Linked DNA regions of Chelatococcus sp. HY11. The protein of the gene in region 2 interacts with the protein of the main gene of each other region in a pairwise test. Links are inferred from orthologs where the notes say so. Each region holds a gene or a part of one and is shown on either strand. Other genes may lie near its edges. The genes, in order: KIO74_RS04985 and KIO74_RS18795.

The links.
Region 1: the proteins of KIO74_RS18795 (region 2) and KIO74_RS04985 interact in binary tests that used the Escherichia coli proteins (3 or more experiments, as listed by UniProt). The link is inferred for Chelatococcus sp. HY11 from one-to-one orthologs.

Annotation. Positions count from the first base shown.
Region 1 is NZ_JAHBRX010000001.1:1,045,858-1,048,597, forward strand. It holds KIO74_RS04985 (P-II family nitrogen regulator), read right to left. Parts: upstream 1,670-2,740; coding sequence 1,331-1,669; downstream 1-1,330. Other genes in the region: glnA (type I glutamate--ammonia ligase), read right to left, coding at 1-1,264; KIO74_RS04990 (NAD(P)H-hydrate dehydratase), read left to right, coding at 1,995-2,740. UniProt on the Escherichia coli protein: P-II indirectly controls the transcription of the glutamine synthetase gene (glnA). P-II prevents NR-II-catalyzed conversion of NR-I to NR-I-phosphate, the transcriptional activator of GlnA. When P-II is uridylylated to P-II-UMP, these events are reversed.
Region 2 is NZ_JAHBRX010000001.1:4,125,497-4,142,553, reverse strand. What follows is about bases 3,512-6,830. They hold KIO74_RS18795 ([protein-PII] uridylyltransferase), read left to right. Parts: upstream 3,512-3,813; coding sequence 3,814-6,630; downstream 6,631-6,830. Other genes in these bases: grpE (nucleotide exchange factor GrpE), read left to right, coding at 6,750-6,830; KIO74_RS18800 (alpha-ketoglutarate-dependent dioxygenase AlkB family protein), read left to right, coding at 3,512-3,811. Outside these bases: KIO74_RS18825 (hypothetical protein), read left to right, coding at 1-188; pyrF (orotidine-5'-phosphate decarboxylase), read left to right, coding at 492-1,220; KIO74_RS18815 (DUF1330 domain-containing protein), read left to right, coding at 1,231-1,518; dapB (4-hydroxy-tetrahydrodipicolinate reductase), read left to right, coding at 1,587-2,393; KIO74_RS18805 (2,3-bisphosphoglycerate-dependent phosphoglycerate mutase), read left to right, coding at 2,520-3,140; more of KIO74_RS18800, read left to right, coding at 3,167-3,511; more of grpE, read left to right, coding at 6,831-7,379; KIO74_RS18785 (hypothetical protein), read right to left, coding at 7,508-8,476; KIO74_RS18780 (undecaprenyl-diphosphate phosphatase), read right to left, coding at 8,639-9,442; KIO74_RS18775 (glutathione S-transferase family protein), read left to right, coding at 9,908-10,600; tRNA epoxyqueuosine(34) reductase QueG, read left to right, coding at 10,498-11,847; KIO74_RS18765 (Rossmann-fold NAD(P)-binding domain-containing protein), read left to right, coding at 11,844-12,752; olsB (l-ornithine N(alpha)-acyltransferase), read right to left, coding at 12,772-13,710; KIO74_RS18755 (response regulator), read right to left, coding at 14,070-16,166; KIO74_RS18750 (YifB family Mg chelatase-like AAA ATPase), read right to left, coding at 16,273-17,057.

The DNA.
Region 1 (2,740 bases), 3.1 Mb from region 2 along the record:
GATGGCCGAGCGCTTCACGCAGGCTTGCCGACACGGTCGGGATCTTCTTCAGCTCACGCGGCGGCAGGTCGTAGAGATCCTTGTCCATGGCCGCGCCCGGATCGATCTTGTTGATGATGCCGTCAAGTCCGGCCATCAGCAGGGCCGCGAAGCCGAGATAAGGATTCGCCGTCGGATCGGGGAAGCGGATCTCGACGCGCTTGGCCTTCGGCGAAGCCGTCCACGGAATACGGCAGGACGCGGAGCGGTTGCGCGAGGAGTAGGCGAGCAGCACCGGCGCCTCGAAGCCCGGGACGAGACGCTTGTAGGAGTTCGTCGACGGGTTTGTGAAGGCGTTGATGGCCTTGGCGTGCTTGATGATGCCGCCGATGTACCACAGGCATTCCTGGCTGAGGTCGGCATATTTGTTGCCGGCGAAGACCGGCTTGCCATCCTTCCAGATCGACTGATGGACGTGCATGCCCGAGCCATTGTCGCCATAGACCGGCTTCGGCATGAAGGTCGCCGACTTGCCGTAGCTGTTGGCGACATTGTGGATGCAGTATTTGTAGATCTGCATCTGGTCGCCCATGTGCGTCAGCGTGTCGAACTTCATGCCGAGTTCGTGCTGGGCGGAGGCCACCTCATGGTGGTGCTTCTCCACCTTCACGCCCATGGAGGCCATGGCCGCGAGCATCTCGCCGCGCATGTCCTGGGCGCTGTCCAGAGGGGGAACCGGGAAGTAACCGCCCTTCACGGGAATGCGATGGCCCATGTTGCCACCTTCATATTCCGTGTCGCCGTTCGAGGGCAGCTCGGTGGCGTCCAGCTTGAAGCCGGTGTTGTAGGGCGTCGAAGAGAAGCGAACGTCGTCGAAGACAAAGAACTCGGCTTCCGGACCGACGAAGATCGTGTCGCCGATCTTCGTCGACTGCAGGAAGGCCTCGGCCTTCTTGGCGATGCCGCGCGGATCGCGGCCGTAGGATTCGCCAGTGGTCGGCTCGAGGATGTCGCAGACGATCGACAGCGTGGGGGCCGCGAAGAACGGGTCGAGCTGAGCCGTGGTCGGATCAGGCATCAGGAGCATGTCCGACTCGTTGATGGCCTTCCACCCGGCGATCGACGAGCCGTCGAACATCGTGCCTTCGGCGAAGATATCTTCGTCGATCATCGACACATCGAAAGTAACGTGCTGCCACTTGCCGCGCGGGTCGGTGAAGCGGAAATCGACGTACTTGATGTCCTGCTCTTTGATCGCCTTCAGCACATCCTGGGCGCTCTTCATCATTTGTTCCTCGTGTTGCACAAACGTCATTAACCCGCGCTCGCGGCGCTCGCAGGTTGTTTCAGATCAAATCGCGTCGAGACCGGTTTCCCCCGTTCGGATGCGAATTGCCTCCTCGACGCTGGATACAAAAATCTTGCCATCTCCGATCCGGCCTGTCTGGGCGGCCTTGCGGATCGCCTCGACAGCCTGATCGACCATATCGTCGGCAAGGACGATCTCGATCTTCACTTTGGGCAGGAAATCAACGACGTATTCGGCGCCGCGGTACAGCTCCGTATGGCCCTTCTGCCGGCCGAAGCCCTTGGCCTCGATGACAGTTATGCCCTGCAAGCCAAGATCCTGCAGCGCTTCCTTTACCTCGTCGAGCTTGAAGGGCTTGATGATCGCATCAATTCTCTTCATCCGTCGTGGCTCCCCTGTGCTGCCTAGCTTCCGATGCCGAACGTACCTAGACGGCTCTTACCATCAATGGGCCGGTGGCGGCCATGTCGAAGTTTCTGGAACGGGCCTTTGGCTGCCGCAATATTCATCATCAATCAGCATAAAAAATATGCACATGACTTCTTTTTGATCTTCAGTTGTCGTGGAGCTGAAAAACTTGACAGATACTGCCTTGGGAAATGCCATGAATTGCCTTGAGAATTGCCCGTGGCTGTCGGGTGAGCCTGTTATCCTTGCCATGGAGCCAAGGACTCCACGGCCTCATGAGTGACCGGCGAGGGGAATGATGTACGAGATTCTCACCAATGCCGCTGTGCGCGAGGCCGATCAGCGCACGATTGCCGCAGGGGTTCCCGGCTGGGAGTTGATGGAGCGGGCAGGGCGCGCCGTCGCGCACCAGGCAGCCGAGCACCTGCCGGCTGGGCGACGGGTGGTCGTCGTCTGTGGCCCAGGCAACAACGGTGGTGACGGCTTCGTCGCCGCGCGGATTCTAGCCGAGGAGGGATATCGGGTCTCGCTTCATCTGCTCGGCTCACGGAGTGCGCTCAGCGGTGATGCGGCCTGGGCGGCGGGTACCTGGAGCGGGGAGGTCAGCCCCCTTGCAGCGATGGATCTCGCGGGGGCAGCCCTCGTCATCGATGCGCTGTTCGGGACCGGGCTTTCGCGTGATCTAGACGGGGAGTCCGCCATCGCCATCAGGGCGATCAACGCGTCGAAGGTCCGCGTGGTCTCGGCTGATATCCCATCCGGGATCGACGGCGATACCGGCGCGGTGCGCGGGGTCGCCGTCATGGCGCATGAGACGGTGACCTTCGCGCGGCGCAAGCCCGGCCATCTCCTTCTGCCCGGCCGGCTGCACTGCGGATCGGTTACTGTCGCCGACATCGGCATCAGCGACGGGACCATCGCCGCGCTTGCCTCGCCCTATGCCGCGAACGCGCCGGGGCTGTGGTTGCCTGCCTATCACCGGCCGGAGGCTGCCGGCCACAAATACGGGCGAGGCCATGCGATTGTCGTCTCCGGTGGCATTGC
Region 2 (17,057 bases):
CCTCCGAGCTCTGGGCGCAACTGGAACAGACGAACACGCCCATTGATCGCGTGCTGGAAATGTCCGACCGCGAGATCTCGGAAACGTTCAGCACGGACATCTGGAGCGCAACAGCCGGCCTCGCCGATCTCAAGTCCTGGGTGGCAAGCGTGGACAAGGAATGGAAGAACGCCGGCCTGTTCAAATAGCGTCAGCGCGGCGAAGCGACCGGTGTTTGTCCAGAATGCCTCCGACTGCCTCGCCCGATTCCATCGCCCCTCCCCTCCAATGGTCCGGTGCTTATGATTCGCGTTACAAACGGCTCTCGCCGGGAAGCACCTTGGTAGCCTCCGGAGATCCGACGGATCTCGCCGTGCGGGCTCTCTCCTCGCATGAGCATTGACTGACGAGGCTGGCCAAACACACCTCAAGGTCAATTTATTTTACTTCGACAGACGAACGACCGGCGTGTAAACAGCTGGCGCATCCACGCGAACAGGGAAGCGCCAGCCTTGACCATCGCGCCTCAATCATCGCCCTCTCCGAGGGATCGTCTCATCGTCGCCCTTGATCTGCCGAGCGTCGCGGAAGCCGAGCGTATGGTCGATCAACTCGGTGACGCCGTTACCTTCTACAAGGTCGGGCTCGAGCTGGCCTTTGCCGGCGGCCTTCAATTTGCGACAGCCCTCGCCCGCTCCGGCCGGCAGCTGTTCCTCGATCTCAAGCTCCACGACATCCCGACCACGGTCGAACGCGCCACACGCCAGGTCGCCGATCTCGGCGCCACCTTCCTGACTGTCCACGCCTACCCGCAGACCCTGGCCGCGGCCGTGCGCGGCCGCGCTGGACACGCAGGCACCAGCGGGCTCAAGATCCTCGGTGTGACGGTGATGACCTCCTACGGTGACGCCGACCTCCTGGAAGCCGGCTACGCGGACGGCGTGGCGGCGACAGTGGAGCGACGGGCACGCCAAGCCGAAGCGGCCGGCGCCGATGGCCTGATCATTTCCGCGGAGGAGGCAGCCCGCATACGGGGGCTTGTCGGCCCGCGCCTGCAACTTGTGACGCCCGGCATTCGCCCGGCGGGAACAGCTTCCCAGGACCAGAAGCGCGTCATGACGCCGGGGGATGCGATCCGCGCCGGTGCCGACTATCTCGTCGTCGGACGCCCTGTGACGGCAGCAGCCGACCCGGCCGCCGCCGCCCGCGCCATCGTCGCCGAAATTCAATCTGCCAGTTGAGGACAGGACAATGCCCAAGGGTTATGTGATTGCACGCGTCACCGTCACCAATCCGGAGGCCTACGCCAACTACGTGGCGCTCGCGTCGGAAGCCATCAAGCTCTATGGCGGCAAGCCGTTGATGCGCGGCGGCCGCACGGAGGTGCTGGAGGGCGAGGGCCGGCCGCGCAACGTGGTGATCGAGTTCGAGTCCTATGATCAGGCCGTCGCCTACTACAAATCGCCCGAATATGCGAAGGCCAAGGCGGCCCGTGAGAACGCCGGTGTCGCCGACATGATCGCTGTCGAGGGCGTGTAACCCCCCACGGGATCTTTTCAGCGGGCCGGCTCAGGTTATCAGCACAAGGAGAACCGGGGATGAGCGAAATGCGCCTCGTCGTCGTGGGGGCAGCCGGCCGTATGGGACGGATGCTGATCAAGACCGTCAGCGAGACCGCCGGCATGCGCCTTTCCGGAGCTATCGAGCGCAGCGGCAGCGAGGCGCTTGGGCAGGATGCCGGCCTTCTCGCCGGTGTCGGCACGCTCGGCGTGCCGGTCACCGATGACGCGCTCGCGGCCTTTGCCGGGGCGGACGGCGTGCTGGATTTCACGACGCCGGCGGCAACCGTCGCCTTCGCCGGGCTCGCGGCACAGGCTCGGATCGTCCATGTGGTGGGAACCACGGGGCTCGAGGAGGCTGATATCGCCAAGCTCGAGGCCGCGGCCCGCCATGCGGTCATCATCCGGTCCGGCAATATGAGCCTCGGCGTCAACCTTCTGGCGGCCCTGGTCGAGCGCGTCGCCCGGACGCTCGGCGCCGAGTTCGACGTCGAGGTGGTGGAAATGCACCATCGGATGAAAGTCGACGCGCCATCGGGCACCGCGCTGATGCTGGGCGAGGCGGCCGCCAAGGGGCGCGGTATCACGCTGAAGGATCACGCCGACCGTGGCCGCGACGGCATCACCGGCGCCAGGCGCGAGGGCGACATTGGCTTCGCTTCCTTGCGTGGCGGTTCGGTGATCGGCGAGCACAGCGTGATTTTCGCGGGTGCCGGCGAACGCATCGAGCTGTCGCACAAGGCTGAGGATCGCAGCCTCTTCGCGCATGGCGCGGTTCGCGCAGCGCTCTGGGGCCATGGCAAGAAGCCAGGCCTTTATTCCATGGCAGACGTTCTCGCCATCGCCGCAATCTAGGGCTTGTCCGGCGCGATCAGCCGCGCCCGACGTGCTCTGCGCCTTGTTTTCACGCAATTCCGGACGCAGAACCGCTGCACAGGTCCGCTGGAATTGCTTTAGCGTATCAGTTGAAGGAGACATTGCATGGAGCGACTGCTCGTCCTCGTTCGGCACGGCCAGAGCGACTGGAATCTCAAGAACCTGTTCACCGGCTGGAAAGACCCCGATCTCACCGAGCAGGGGGTGCACGAGGCGACGAGCGCCGGCCAGCGCCTGAAAGCCCTAGGCCTCAAGTTTGATGTCGCCTACACCTCCGTGCTGACACGCGCGCAGCACACCAACAGCCTGATCCTGAAGGAAATCGGCCAGCCCGATCTGCCGACGATCCGCGACCAGGCGCTCAATGAACGCGACTATGGTGACCTCTCCGGCCTCAACAAGGATGACGCCCGCGCCCGCTGGGGCGAGGAGCAGGTCCATATCTGGCGCCGGTCCTACGATATCGCGCCGCCCGGCGGCGAGAGCCTGAAGGACACGGCCGCCCGCGTGCTGCCCTACTACATCACGGAAATCCTGCCGCGTGTGCTGCGCGGCGAGCGTGTGCTTGTGGCGGCCCACGGCAACAGCCTGCGGGCGCTCGTCATGGTGCTCGATCGCCTGACCCCCGAAACCATCCCGAGCATGGAACTCGCGACGGGCGTGCCCCTCGTCTATCGCCTCAAGGCCGACTCGACGGTCGAAAGCAAAAGGGTACTGGAGGGGTGACAGGCTTGGTGGGGACCGGTTTGGGGATGACAGGGGCGCTTGCCATCCGCGACGGGGTGACCTACCACCCCGGCTATCTCAGCGCGCCGGAACAGGGTGATCTTGTCATCGCCTTGCGCGCGGTCCTGCGGGAAGCGCCTTTCTTCACCCCGCGCATGCCGCGCACCGGCAAGCCATTTTCCGTTCGTATGAGCAACTGCGGAGAGCTTGGCTGGGTCTCGGATGAACGTGGCTATCGCTATCAGCCCGCCCATCCCGAGACCGGCCAGCCCTGGCCAGCCATGCCGAAACGCCTCCTGCAGGCTTGGCAGGAACTTGCCCCGGCCTCACCGATGCCCGAAGCCTGCCTGATCAATTTCTATGACACGAGTGCGCGCATGGGGCTGCATCAGGATCGGGATGAGGACGATCTTGTGACGCCAGTGGTATCCCTGTCCCTTGGGGACACCGCCGTCTTTCGCATCGGCGGCACCAGCCGGCGCGATCCCACCACCTCGTTGAAGCTGGCATCAGGCGACGCGCTGGTCTTCGGCGGCCCGGCGAGGCTCGCCTTCCACGGTATCGATCGGGTGCTGGCCGGGTCTTCCACACTGCTCCATGAACCGCCTCTGGCCGGCGGCCGGATCAACCTCACCCTGCGTCGCGTTACCCGCGCGACGACGGAGAATTAGCCATGGCGCGCGCCCCGGCTGATCCCGTCCAGGCCGCGATCGCTGTCCTGCAATCGAGCTTCGGCAATGATGCCGTCGCCCTGCGCAATGGCCTCGTCACCTATCTCAAGGACATTCACGAACGCGGCCTCATCCATGCGGAAGAGCGCCTGCTCGCCGAGCGGGATGGCTTGGCTTGTGCCCACCGCCTGTCAGCGACAATGGACAGGATCATCGCCATCGCCTTCGGGGTGGTGACGCAACTCCTGCATCCGCAGCCGGAAGGAGCTGGCGCCTCGACCCTCGCGATTGTTGCCGTGGGGGGATATGGCCGCGGGACGCTCGCCCCCGGCTCCGATGTCGACGTCCTCTTCATGATGAGCGCTCCGGCCAAGCCCAAGGGCGCGCTGCGATCCCGCCCCAGTCAGACGCCCCCCGCGGCACAGGCGGGCTGGGGCGAGCGGGTCGTCGAGGCCGTGCTCTATGTACTGTGGGACCTCAAGCTGAAGGTCGGACACGCCACGCGCACCGTTGACGAATCCATTCAGGAGGCGACCAACGACCTGACTATCCGGACGGCGATCCTGGAAGCGCGCTATCTCGTCGGAGACAGGGCGCTGTTCGACGAGCTGGTCACCCGTTTCGATAAAGAAATCGTCAGCAGCACGGCGCCCGCCTTCGTCGAGGCCAAGCTCGCCGAGCGCGACGCCCGGCTGCGCCGCGCCGGCACCTCGCGCTACGTGGTCGAGCCGAACGTCAAGGATGGCAAGGGTGGCCTTCGCGATCTCAACACCCTGTTCTGGATCGCCAAATATGCCTATCGCGTGCGCGACGCGAAGGAACTCGTCGCCGCCGGACTGTTCACCCAGGATGAGTTCGCGCTCTTCCAGCGCTGCGAGTCGTTTCTCTGGCGGGTACGCTGCCACATGCATTTCGTGACGGGGCGTGCCGAGGAGCGCCTTTCGTTCGACCTGCAACCGCCTATTGCGCTCCGCAACGGTTATATCGCCCATGGCGGCCTCTCGGCCGTCGAGCGCTTCATGAAGCGCTATTTCCTCACGGCCAAGGACGTCGGCGACCTCACGGCGATTGTCTGCGCGGCGCTCGAGGCCCGCCACGCCAAGCCCCGCCCGGTACTCGACCGCTTCGTCAGCCGGTTGCGCAGCCGCCGCAACTACCGCGCGCTCGAATCGCGGGACTTCATCCTCGACAACAACCGAATCACGATTGCAGACAACGAGGTTTTCAAACGTGATCCGATCAACCTCATCCGGCTCTATTGGCTCGCAGACCGCCATAGCTATGCCATTCACCCCGACGCAAGCCGCCTGGCGACACGCTCGCTGACGTTGATCGACCGTTCGGTGCGCAACGACCCGGAAGCCAATCGGCTGTTCCTGGATGTCCTGACCTCCCACAACACACCGGAAATCGTCCTGCGGCGCATGAACGAATCCGGTGTACTCGGGCGCTTTATCCCGGAATTCGGACGCATCGTCGCTCTGATGCAGTTCAACATGTACCACCACTATACGGTGGACGAGCATCTCCTGCGAGCCGTCGGCGTGCTCGCCGATATCGATGCCGGGCGCGCTGACGCGGAGCATCCGCTGTCGGGTGAAGTCATCGGCACCATCCAGAACAGGCAGGCGCTTTACGTCGCGGTTTTTCTCCACGACGTCGCCAAGGGCCGCCAGAGCGATCACTCCGCCGGCGGCGCGCGCGTCGCCCGCAAGCTTGGACCACGCTTCGGCTTGACCCCGGCCGAGACGGAGACGGCAGCCTGGCTCGTCGACAATCATCTGCTGATGTCGATGGTCGCCCAGAGCCGCGACATCAACGATCCATCGACGATCCGCAGTTTCGCCGGCACCGTCCAGACGATGGAGCGGCTCAAGCTGCTCCTCATCCTTACGGTCTGCGACATCAAGGCCGTTGGCCCGGGCGTCTGGAACGGATGGAAGGGCGAACTGCTGCGAAGTCTCTACTACGAGACGCAGATCGCGCTGACCGGCGGTCACGTCTCGGCGAGCCGCAACGAGCGTGTCAGCGCCGCGCAGGCCGAACTGCGGGAGGCACTGCCGGACTGGTCCGGCGCGGACTTCGCCGCCTATGCCGCGCGACATTATGCGCCCTATTGGCTCAAGGTGGATCTTGCCCGCAAGATCCAGCACGCCAAACTGATCCGGCGCGCGGAGGAAACCGGCGAGACCACAGTGACGGCGGTGGAAACCGACGGGTTCCGTGGCGTCACCGAGCTTGTCGCCGCGGCGCCCGACCATCCCCGGCTCCTCGCCATCCTCACCGGGGCCTGCGCCGCCGCCGGCGGCAATATCGTCGATGCGCAGATCTTCACGACGACGGACGGCCTTGCCCTCGACACCCTGGTCATCTCGCGGGCCTTCGATCGCGACGATGACGAACTGCGGCGTGGCGAGCGGATCGCACAGGCCATCAAGCGAGCCCTGACCGGCGAAGTGCGCATCGCCGATCTTGTCGCGTCGCGCCGCCCGAAGAAGGATCGCAGCCGCACGTTCCACGTTCCGACCGAGGTCATCGTCGACAACAGCCTGTCGGACCGGCACACCGTGCTCGAAATCTCAGGGTTGGACCGGCCGGGGCTGCTCTATGACCTCACGACGGTGCTCAGCCAGCTCAATCTGAACATCGCATCCGCCCATATCGCCACCTACGGTGAAAAGGTGGTGGACGTCTTCTATGTCACCGACCTCACTGGCGCGAAGATCGACAACTCCAATCGACAGACAACCATCCGGCGCGCCATCGAGCGCATCTTCCTGGAAGAGCAAGCGGATGTGGCTGATAGCAAAACCGGCTAGTGGACACGGCCGTTCGGTCCACAACCGACAGAAAGGCGATGCGAGCCAGACAAATGCTTGATTTTTGGACTGTCTGACCTGATATCACGGATGACAAACAATCAACAGTTACGAGAGCCATGACCCAGACGCCGCCCCGCCCCGAGCAGGCTGACGCCGAGAACAACGCCATCGAGACAGATGAGACGCTCGCGGGCAATGTCCAAGACGAGATCACCGCCGAAGCGGCAGCGATCGCTGAACTCGAGGCGGAGAAGCGCGACCTGAAGGACAAGCTCCTGCGGACGCTCGCCGAGATGGAAAATCTCCGGCGGCGCACCGAACGTGAAATCGCTGATGCCAGGGCCTATGGTGTCACCAGCTTCGCGCGGGACATGCTGACGCCAGTCGACAACATCCGCCGCGCTATCGAGACGATCCCCGCGGAAATTCGGGAGCAGGCGGACAACCCGGTCAAGCCGTTCCTTGAAGGCATCGAATTGACCGAGCGTGACCTGATCAAGACCCTTGAGCGCCACGGCGTGCGCAAGATCGATCCCGTCGACCAGAAGTTCGATCCGAATATGCATCAGGCAATGTTCGAGGTCGAGGATGCCAGCAAGCCTCACGGCACGGTGGTGCAGGTGATCCAGTCGGGCTTCGTGATCGGTGAACGCGTGCTGCGACCTGCCATGGTCGGCGTATCGAAAGGCGGCCCCAAGCTTGCAGCCGGCAATTCGACCGATGCCGGCCCCGCGACCAGTCACTGAGGCCGGCGCGCATATCGCACCAACGGCCTTGATGGCTTTACCGGTCGTATAGAAAAAAGGGCCGTCCGGCTAAGCCGCGACGGCCTTTCTCATGGGGCTATCCGCGTTCACAGAAACCCGGTCGAGGATCAATCCTTGGAGTTCTCGGGCTTCGGCGCGATGCTGTCGCGGATCGTTTCGAAGCGCGCGAGCATCTTCTTCTGGTCACGCTCGCGCGACATGGCGATCAGCCGGATATAACGCGTCGTGTCGAAGCGGATCGCCTGCATGACGAAGACCTTGTCCTTGGTCTCCGAATCCTGGGCGACCGCGGTAATCTCGTGCCATGGCACATTCTGCAGCGTCAGATTGCGCGCGGTCTTGATCTCGGGAGCGACAATGCTCGCCAAGCCCCCGAAGGCCTGACGCGCGAAACGGTCCTGATCGAGCGTGCCGGGAATCGCGCCATCCCCTGATGCAACAATGACAATAGGCTGCTCTGCGCCCTTGATGCTGTCCTTGGGACCCTCGGTCATAAGCAAACCTGTACCGGCCAGGACGCGGGACACCCTGAAGCCCGCCTGTTTTCCAAGCGAGAAGGGAAGCGCGGCAATTTGCTCTTCCATCGGCGGCGGCTTGCGGAAAACGAGGCTCTTCAGCGCTGCGCGGACGATCTCATCATTGTAGGTGCTGGAAGTCGACTCAGGCACCTGAACCGTGACCACCGCCGTGCCGAGCGGCGACGATGCCACCACGACCCATTTGTTGATGACATGGGCCCCGGCCTGCTGCCGCGCGCTGACGAAGACAGCCTTGGCGCCTCCGAGCGTCCAATCCTCACGCTTGATCCCGGAGAGGCCCTGCTTCTCCATTTCGCCGACCTTCAGTCCTTCGACGACACGGGAATACGCATCCGTCGGAAGCTCTGTCATCAGGATGGCCGACCCTGATGCCTCATCCTCGAATCCGAGGAAATTCTTCGCCTCCCGCATTTCGCCGGGCGGAACAAGGCCGATATTCAGTCCTGTTGGGAAGACGGGATCCGCCGCGCGCACGGTCGACGCGAAGGCCGCAAGGACAAAGGCAAGAAGCACGGTGACAACCGATTGTCGCATCATTCAGGGTACCCCCTTCTTCGTCCTTCCCCGCCCTCGTCTTCACACGAGGCGGATGGTGTGATGCACGCTCAATATGGCGACAACGCGATTGACGGCGGTCGTCCTGCGCCAACTTTGGGGCGGATCGCGCCCAGGCGCAATCCTCGGCTTGAGCCTATGTTTTCAGCCGAAGACGATAAGTCCGGCAAGCCCGGCCGCGCCGACTACGATACGCCACCATGCAAACAGCGCAAAGCCGTGACGGCTGACATAGTCGAGCAAGGTCCTGACCACGAACAGGCCCGAGATGAAGGCCATGACGAAGCCGATTGCGACGAGCCCGATGTCATGGGCATCGAGCAGCTTGTAGTTTTTGTAGAGATCATAGGCGAAGGCGCCGGCCATGGTCGGCATCGCCAGGAAGAAGGAGAACTCCGTGGCCGCGCGCTTGTTGGAGCCCAGCAGCATCGCGCCGACGATCGTGGCGCCGGAGCGCGAGACACCGGGGATCATGGCGAGGCACTGAAAGAAACCGATCTTCAGCGTCATGCTGAGCGGAAACTCCGAGATATCGCGATAGCGGCCACCAAGCCCCCGCTGATCCACAACCATCAGGATGAAACCGCCCACGATAAGGCTGACGCACACGATCCAGGGGTTGAACAGCACCTCCTTGATGAAACTATGCGCGAAGGCGCCGATGACCATCGCCGGCAGAAAGGCGACAAGCACGCCGAGGACAAAACGCTGCACGGCGGGATCGTACGGCAGTTTCTTCGCGATCGTGACGAGGCGGTGGAAGTAGACGGACACGATCGCGAGAATGGCGCCAAGCTGGACCAGGACCTCGAAGGTTCGCCCCTTCGATTCGAAGCCGAGAAAGTGGCCGAGAAGCAGAAGATGCCCGGTCGAGGAGACGGGCAGAAATTCTGTCAGACCCTCGACAAGGCCAAGGATGGCCGCCGACACGACATCGAATGTATTCATCGCTGATCCCACGATCCGAGACTGCGCGCCGCCCGCCCCCGAAGCAGGCGAACCGGGCGCTCCAAAGTCTCAAGGACCTGCTCGATCGAATCCCCGCAAGACGTCATTTCACCGCACTGTCGCGGCTAACACTCTCGTGCTGATGCCATAATTTCGCTTCATGGGGCGGCTTCATGGCATGTGAATGACGGAAGCGGTTCGGAATCACGACAGGACCTTGGTCCACGCTCGCATGCGTTGTGGGCCTGCTGTCGTTAGCGAAGCCTTAATGACAACGCCGGAAAGCCCGGTACATCAGGCAAAACGAGTTGTTTGCCATTTTTCGGGGTTTTATACGGGACATGTTGTGAATGCGAATGCCCTCCAAGCCAATTTGCGCAACGGTTTCTCGCCTCATGCGCTATCACGCTGTCGACCCCACACATCGTTATCGCTGCCCCATCTGCTGATTGCGTGACACACTCCATGGCGACCTTCCACCACTATCCTTTCTGCCCTCAGTCGCGCTTCATCCGTCTTGTGTTGGGCGAGATGGGCATCGCGCCTGCCACGGTTGAGGAAAAGCCCTGGGAGCACAGCCATGGCCTGCTGATGATCAATCCAGCAGGGAACCTGCCCATCTTTGTCGAGGAACAGGGCCTTGCGGTCCCGGGCGCCGCCGTGATCGCCGAATATCTCGACGAAACACGTGGCCTTGGGCTCGAGGGCCGGCGCCTCCTGCCGGATCATCCGGCTGACCGCGTCGAAGTTCGCCGCCTGATGGACTGGTTCCTGGTCAAATTCTACGAGGAAGTCTCGGCGTATCTCGTCACCGAGAAGATCTACAAGCGTTTCATGAAGGCAGAACTGGGTGGTGGCCCGCCCGATATGGGTGCGATTCGCGCCGGCCGTAGCAATGTGCGCTACCACCTGCAATATATTGGCTTCCTGATCGGCAAAAGGAACTGGCTTGCCGGGCCGGATCTGACCTATGCGGATCTGGCGGCCGCAGCTCACCTGTCCTGTGTCGACTATCTCGGCGATGTGCCGTGGGAAGAGGATGAAACCGCCAAGGCATGGTACGCGCGCGTCAAATCGAGGCCATCGTTCCGCGCTCTGCTGACGGATCGGGTACCGGGCATGGCACCGGCGGCCCATTACGAGGATCTCGACTTTTAGAGGCTCCCCCTCAAGTCGCCACCGGCGGCCGGGGAAACTCCACCTCTCGTTCGGCGGCAAGCCTGAAACGCGCCCTGATCGACCGCGCCCGCCAGATGGGCTTCGACGACGTGCGCATCACGCGTCCCGACGCCATCCCGGACGCGCCTGAACGCCTCGCGGCCTGGCTTGAAGCGGGCTACGCTGGCAGCATGACCTGGATGGGTGAGACGCCCGATCGGCGGGCGGATCCGCGCGCACTGTGGTCTGAAGTGCGTTCGGTCGTCATGCTTGGCATGAACTATGGGCCCTCGAGTGACCCGCTCGCCTCGCTGGCTTTGGAAAGCCACGCGACAATCTCGGTCTACGCTCGCAATCGCGACTATCACGACGTCATCAAGGGCAAGCTGAAGCAGGTGGCGGGCTTCCTCGCGTCTTCCGGCGGCGCCGATGTCAAGGTCTTCGTCGACACCGCGCCGGTGATGGAAAAGCCACTCGCGGAGGCGGCCGGGCTCGGATGGCAGGGAAAACACAGCGTGCTCGTGTCACGCGCGTTCGGCAGCTGGCTCTTCCTCGGTGCTATCTTCACCACCGCCGATCTGCCTGCCGACGAGCCCGGCTCGCCGCTTTGCGGCAGCTGCCGACGCTGCCTCACGATTTGTCCGACGGAAGCATTCCCGGCACCCTACCAGCTGGATGCGCGGCGCTGCATTTCCTATCTCACCATCGAACACAAAGGACCGATAGACCGCGACCTCCGCCCTCTGATGGGCAACCGCGTCTTCGGCTGCGACGACTGTCTTGCTGTCTGCCCCTGGAACAAGTTCGCGGAGGCTGGACGCGAGGCCAAGATCGTCGCCGGCGCGGACTACGAGGCCCCCGCCCTGGCCGATCTGGCGGCGCTGGACGATGCCGCCTTCCGCCTGCGCTTTGCCGGATCACCAGTGAAGCGCACGGGTCGTGATCGCTTCATGCGCAACGTGCTGATCGCCATAGGCAACTCCGGCAATCCCGATATGGCGACACTCGCCCGGGACAAGCTCGCGGAGGAGAATCCGCTGGTGCGTGGCGCCGCGGTATGGGCGCTGTCCCGCCTCCTGTCCGCCGAGGCCTTCGCCGCGCTCGTTCCCCACTGCGCGACTGGCGAGGCGGACGAGAGCGTCAGGGCCGAATGGCTAGCGGGTCTTAGCCTCGCGGACGCGTACCGGGCGGTGGAAAGTTCCGCATCCTGCAGCAAACCCAGCGGATTGTCCGGGGAAGAACCATGAGACTTTTCATATTTGGGCTTGGTTTTTCCGCGCGGGCTTTCATCAGGCTGCATGGCTCGCAGTTCGCCGCGCTCGCGGGCACCTACCGTAGCAAGAGCGGCGTTGTGGGGTCCGAGCAGCCGCTCTCTATCGAAATGTTCAGCTTCACGGGCACCGAAATGGCCGACCCGGCGATTTCCGACTGGCTCGCCAAGGCTGACGGCGTACTCGTCAGTGTCCCGCCCGGGCCGGAAGGTTGCCCCGCGCTGCGCGCCTTCGGGCCGCAGATCGCGGCGGCCCGCAATATCCGCTGGATCGGCTATCTCTCGACGGTCGGCGTCTATGGCGACCACGGAGGCGCCTGGGTGGATGAAACATCAGCGCTCGCGACCCGCAACGCCCGTTCGCTCCTGCGCATAGAGGCCGAGAAGTCGTGGACGGCCTTGGCCACGTCGGCGGGTCACGCGCTCGACATTCTGCGCCTGCCCGGCATCTATGGCCCCGGCCGCAACGCGCTGGTCGATCTGGCGGCCGGCCGCGCGCGCCGCATCGCCAGGCAAGGCCAGGTCTTCAACCGTATCCATGTGGATGACATCGCCGCGACGCTCGCGGCCCTCACCGGCCGCGCGGCCGGAAAAACGGCCGCGCACCACGTCGGCATCTATAACGTCAGTGACGACGAGCCCGCGCCTCAGGCGGACGTGATCACCTATGCCGCGGGCCTTCTCGGGATTGCACCGCCCCCCGAAACAACGCTTGAGGAGGCGGGCCTCTCACCTATGGGCCTGAGCTTCTGGACGGAGAACAAGCGGATCGCCAATACCAGGCTCAAGACCGAGCTTGGCATTAGCCTCGCCTACCCCGACTATCGCACGGGTCTCGATGCCTTGCTCGCGGCCGGCGAGGGACGTGCGACGCCTTCATAGGGAAAAGCTAACGCCAACCTCAGGCCGATTGCCGATTGGCCGTCGCGCCGAAATGCTCGATGTAGCGAGGATTGATGGTCGGAACCGGCAACATGACCAAGACATCCGTTGTTCCGAACTGTCGGTCGATGACCGCCCCCTCGCCGAATGTCGCGCCGAGCCGCAGATATCCCTTCACCAACGGCGGCAGACTGTGCAGCGCCGCCTTGGTGTCCAGGCTCGCGGCCGGCATCCTGTCCATGGTGACGAACCGCTCCGGCAGGGCACGCACGCGCCAAGGCTCCGGCGACAATGCGTGGTGGTGCAGGAAGCTCAGCGGCATCGCGAGCCGGTCCGGATCCGTGCCCTCAAGGCTCGCACATCCGAACATGACATCGACGCGGTGATTGCGGATGTAGTTCCAGATCCCATACCACAGCAATTCGACTGTGCGCTTGTTGCGGTAAGGCTTCAGCACGCAGGACCGGCCGAGTTCCAGGAAGCGCAGATGCGGGTTGCTGTCCGTGAGCTTCGTGATCTCGAATTCGCCCGACGTGTAGAAACCGAAATTGCGATCCGCGACCTCCTGGCGCAGGAGGCGATATGTTCCCACAACCTGGGGCGTCGCCGCGCGGAAAGGCCGGCGTGGCGCATCATGGTCGAGCACGAGCAGATGGTCACAGATGGCGTCGTAGTCGTCCACGTCGCGCCGGGCGATCATCGAGGCGGCATTGGGAATGGCCGACATCTCGTCATAGAAGACGCGATAACGCAGGCGCTGTGCCTGTTTCAACTCCTTCTTGGTCGTCGCCAGTCTCACCTCCAGTGAGCCCATGCGACCCAGAACGGGTTCTCCGTGGTCAGATAGTGACGCGGATGCCAAGCGCCCTACACTCCAATTGCCCGGCGCCCAGTTGGACGGTGTCCAGGTTGACGGCAAAAATTTGCCGGCTATGGCACCCAAAGCACCTGCTGGCACTTTGTCCACCCATGCCTTCTTCGACTGAAGGGGACCCTGGACCATCCAATAATCCTCGGTTGCATCCGACACCGCCGACGATTCGCGGGCGACTGAAGTCCCACCAAACCGACGCATGCTATGCTTTCTACAGTGTTGTGACAATGACGTGTCGGCCGCGGGGGCCGCACGGATTAAAGCCTTTAAACAGCTGGCTTGCGGCTGCCGCGATACCGGTTGCCGAATCTTTCATGTGAATGGCGAGGGCAGCTTGCCGCATGGCACTCACGCGGCGGAAAAGCCGGCGCATCATTCCCTTGGCTGGCTACATGCGGCCTGGCTGGAAAGCGCTGGCCAATCGGACATCAACTCCAGCTAACTCACATGACTTCGCGCTGCTGCTGCACCGGCAACCAGGCCTTAAGCTTGGCGCGGTCCAACGGTTTGGCGAGGAAGCCATCCGCGCCGGCGCTGAGCGCCGCCTGGCGGTCCTCGGCAAAGGCATTCGCCGTGAGCATCACGATGGGTAAGCGCTTCTGTCCCTCGCCCTCCAAGGCGCGGATCTGCCTGACCACCTCAAGTCCATCCAGTTCCGGCATGCGGACGTCGAGCAGGGCGAGATCATAAGCCGGCATGCGACCCGCCAGCATGCCCTTCGCAAAGCCGAGCGCCCGGCGACCATCGCGCGCCCAGTCTACCTTTGCGCCAAAATGCTCCAGCGCCTTCAGGGTCAGCAGCGCGTTGATCTCGTTGTCTTCGGCAAGGAGAACGCGCGCGGCCTGGCCTGTCGTCTGGAGCCCCGCCAGCATCCGTTCCGCCGCCAGCGCGCTTTGGTGTTGAACGAGCTCGCCCCCGACCCATCCGTCGATCTGCTGGAAGAGCGAACGGGTGCGTACGGGCTTGATCAGGAAAACGTCGAACCCTGCCGCCGACGGCAGCCCGAAATCACGCCTCTCGAAGGGCGAGAGCAGAATGATGGTCCGCCACGCGCCTGCCTTGCGCGCCTCAGCAGCTAGCCGGCGAGCCCGCTCGTCTCCAAGCGCGCAGTCAATGATCGCGATGTCGACTCCCTGCGCCATCGCGGCTATCGCCTGTTCTTCGGTCGCGACGACCGTCAGTGCTCCACCCGCGGCCCGGAGTTGGGTGGCAAGGAATGGGGCCTCGAAGGGGGAGTCCGCCGCGATCAAGATGCGTTGCCCTGTCAGATCGGGCCGCTCGATCACGTCGGCGGGGTCACTGTTCGGCGCCACCTCCAGAGGGATGTCGAGAGAGAAGGTCGAGCCCTTGCCGAGCACGCTTTCGACGGTAATGGTGCCATCCATGCCCTCTGCGATCCGGCGGCTGATGGCGAGACCCAAGCCTGTGCCGCCCTGGCGCCGGCCTGTCGGCTCGTCGACCTGTTCAAATTCGCCGAAGATGTCTTGAAGCCGCGACGCCGGGATGCCAGTGCCGGTATCAAGAATGCTAAGGCGAAGACGCCCCTCCCCGAACAGCTCCGCGCGAATGCCCACACCGCCCTTGTCCGTGAATTTCACCGCATTGCCAGCGAGATTCATGAGCACCTGGCGCAGACGATCGGCATCTCCCATGATGCGCGCCGGCACAGTCTCCGCGATATAGGTAGCGATTTCGACATTCTTCCCCTGGGCACGCGGCGCAAGCAGCTCAACAACGCTCTCGACCAGCGCCCTGAGGTTGAAGGGCGCCCGGGTCAGCTCGAGCTTCCCGGCCTCGATTTTCGAGAAATCGAGGATCTCGTCGATGAGTGACAGCAGCACATCGCCTGATGTGCGGATAGCGCGGACGTAGGTCGCCTGCTCAGGGTCGAGTTGGGTCTCCCCCAAGAGGTCCGCCATGCCGAGGATGCCATTTAAGGGTGTTCTGACCTCATGGCTGACCGTGGCCAGGAAGCGGGATTTGGCCACGTTCGCGGTTTCGGCCTTGCGCCGTCCGTCCTCGAGCGCCCGCTCGGATGTCACACGGTCGGTGATATCCCTGCCGATGCGCTGCCATTCGGGGCCGCGAGACGTCTCGATGACTGTCTCCTCCCAAGCGATCCATCGCATTCCCTGCGCCGTATCGAGCTCCTCGTCGATCCGCTCGCCGCTCATCGCGCCATTGACGGACGGGGCTATGTCTTTCACGACGGTATTGAGAGGCGCACCCTTCAGGTCTTCCCGCTCGCGGCCCATGAGCTTCGCGAAAGCCTCATTGGCATAGGTGATTCGGCGGTTACCGTCATAGCGAAGGATGAACTCGCTCCTGACCTCGGCCAGGCTGCGGTAACGTGTCTCGGAGGCAAGCAGCGCCTGGTTGCGGCTGACGAGCTCCAAAAGCTCCGCCTCGACGGCCGCAAGGCGTCGTGCCATGACCTGGCGCGCATGATAGGCCAGCCCTATCAACGTGGCTGCGGCGACCAGTATGCCCCCGACCAGCCATGGGCTTTGCCAGATCGTGTTAAACGCGTCGTTGCTCATACCGCTGCCGTATTCCGAGGGGAATTCGGCGGAGTATTGCTGCGGGGCATTGATAATGCATTGTCATAATTGCTGAATGCGCAATTAAGCTTATCAATCAAATGTGTCATGCTGCGGCCGGAACGCGATCGAGGGCTGAGCGGTACGATAGTGCCTCCGCAAGATGAACATGCCTCAAATGAGCGGCGCCGTCGAGATCAGCAAGCGTTAAAGCCAGTTTCAAAACCCGGTGATAGCCGCGTGCCGTCAGTTTCATGGTGTCGGCCGCCTGCCGCAGCAGCGCCAGGCCGGCCGCATCGGGCCGCGCGATGTCATCGAGAACGGCGGCGGGACAGGCGGCATTCGTCAAAATCCCGTCGAGCTTGAGCGCCTGGTAACGCTCCTCCTGGATCCGGCGGGCCGCGGCGACGCGGCTGGCCACCGCGGCTGAGTCCTCCGCGGCAGGCGGCTGGATAAGGTCGGCCGCCGTTACTGCCGGCATTTCGATGACGAGATCTATGCGATCGAGGAATGGCCCGGACAGTCGCGCCTGATACTGCGCCATGCAACGCTCGTTGGGCTGGCGCCTGCACGCATAGCCCGGCTCGGTCGCCCGGCCACAGCGACAGGGGTTCATGGCCGCGATCAGCTGGAAACGGGCGGGATAGACGACACGATGATTGGCGCGCGCGATCAGAACCTCTCCCGTTTCCAGCGGCTGGCGCAGGCTGTCGAGCACCTGCGGCTGGAACTCCGGCAATTCGTCCAGAAAAAGCACGCCCTGATGCGCCAGCGAGACCTCGCCGGGCCGCGCATGCAGCCCGCCTCCAACAAGCGCGGCCATGGAGGCCGAATGGTGGGGCGCCCGAAAAGGGCGCCGATCCGTCAAGCTGCCCCCGGCCAAAAGGCCCG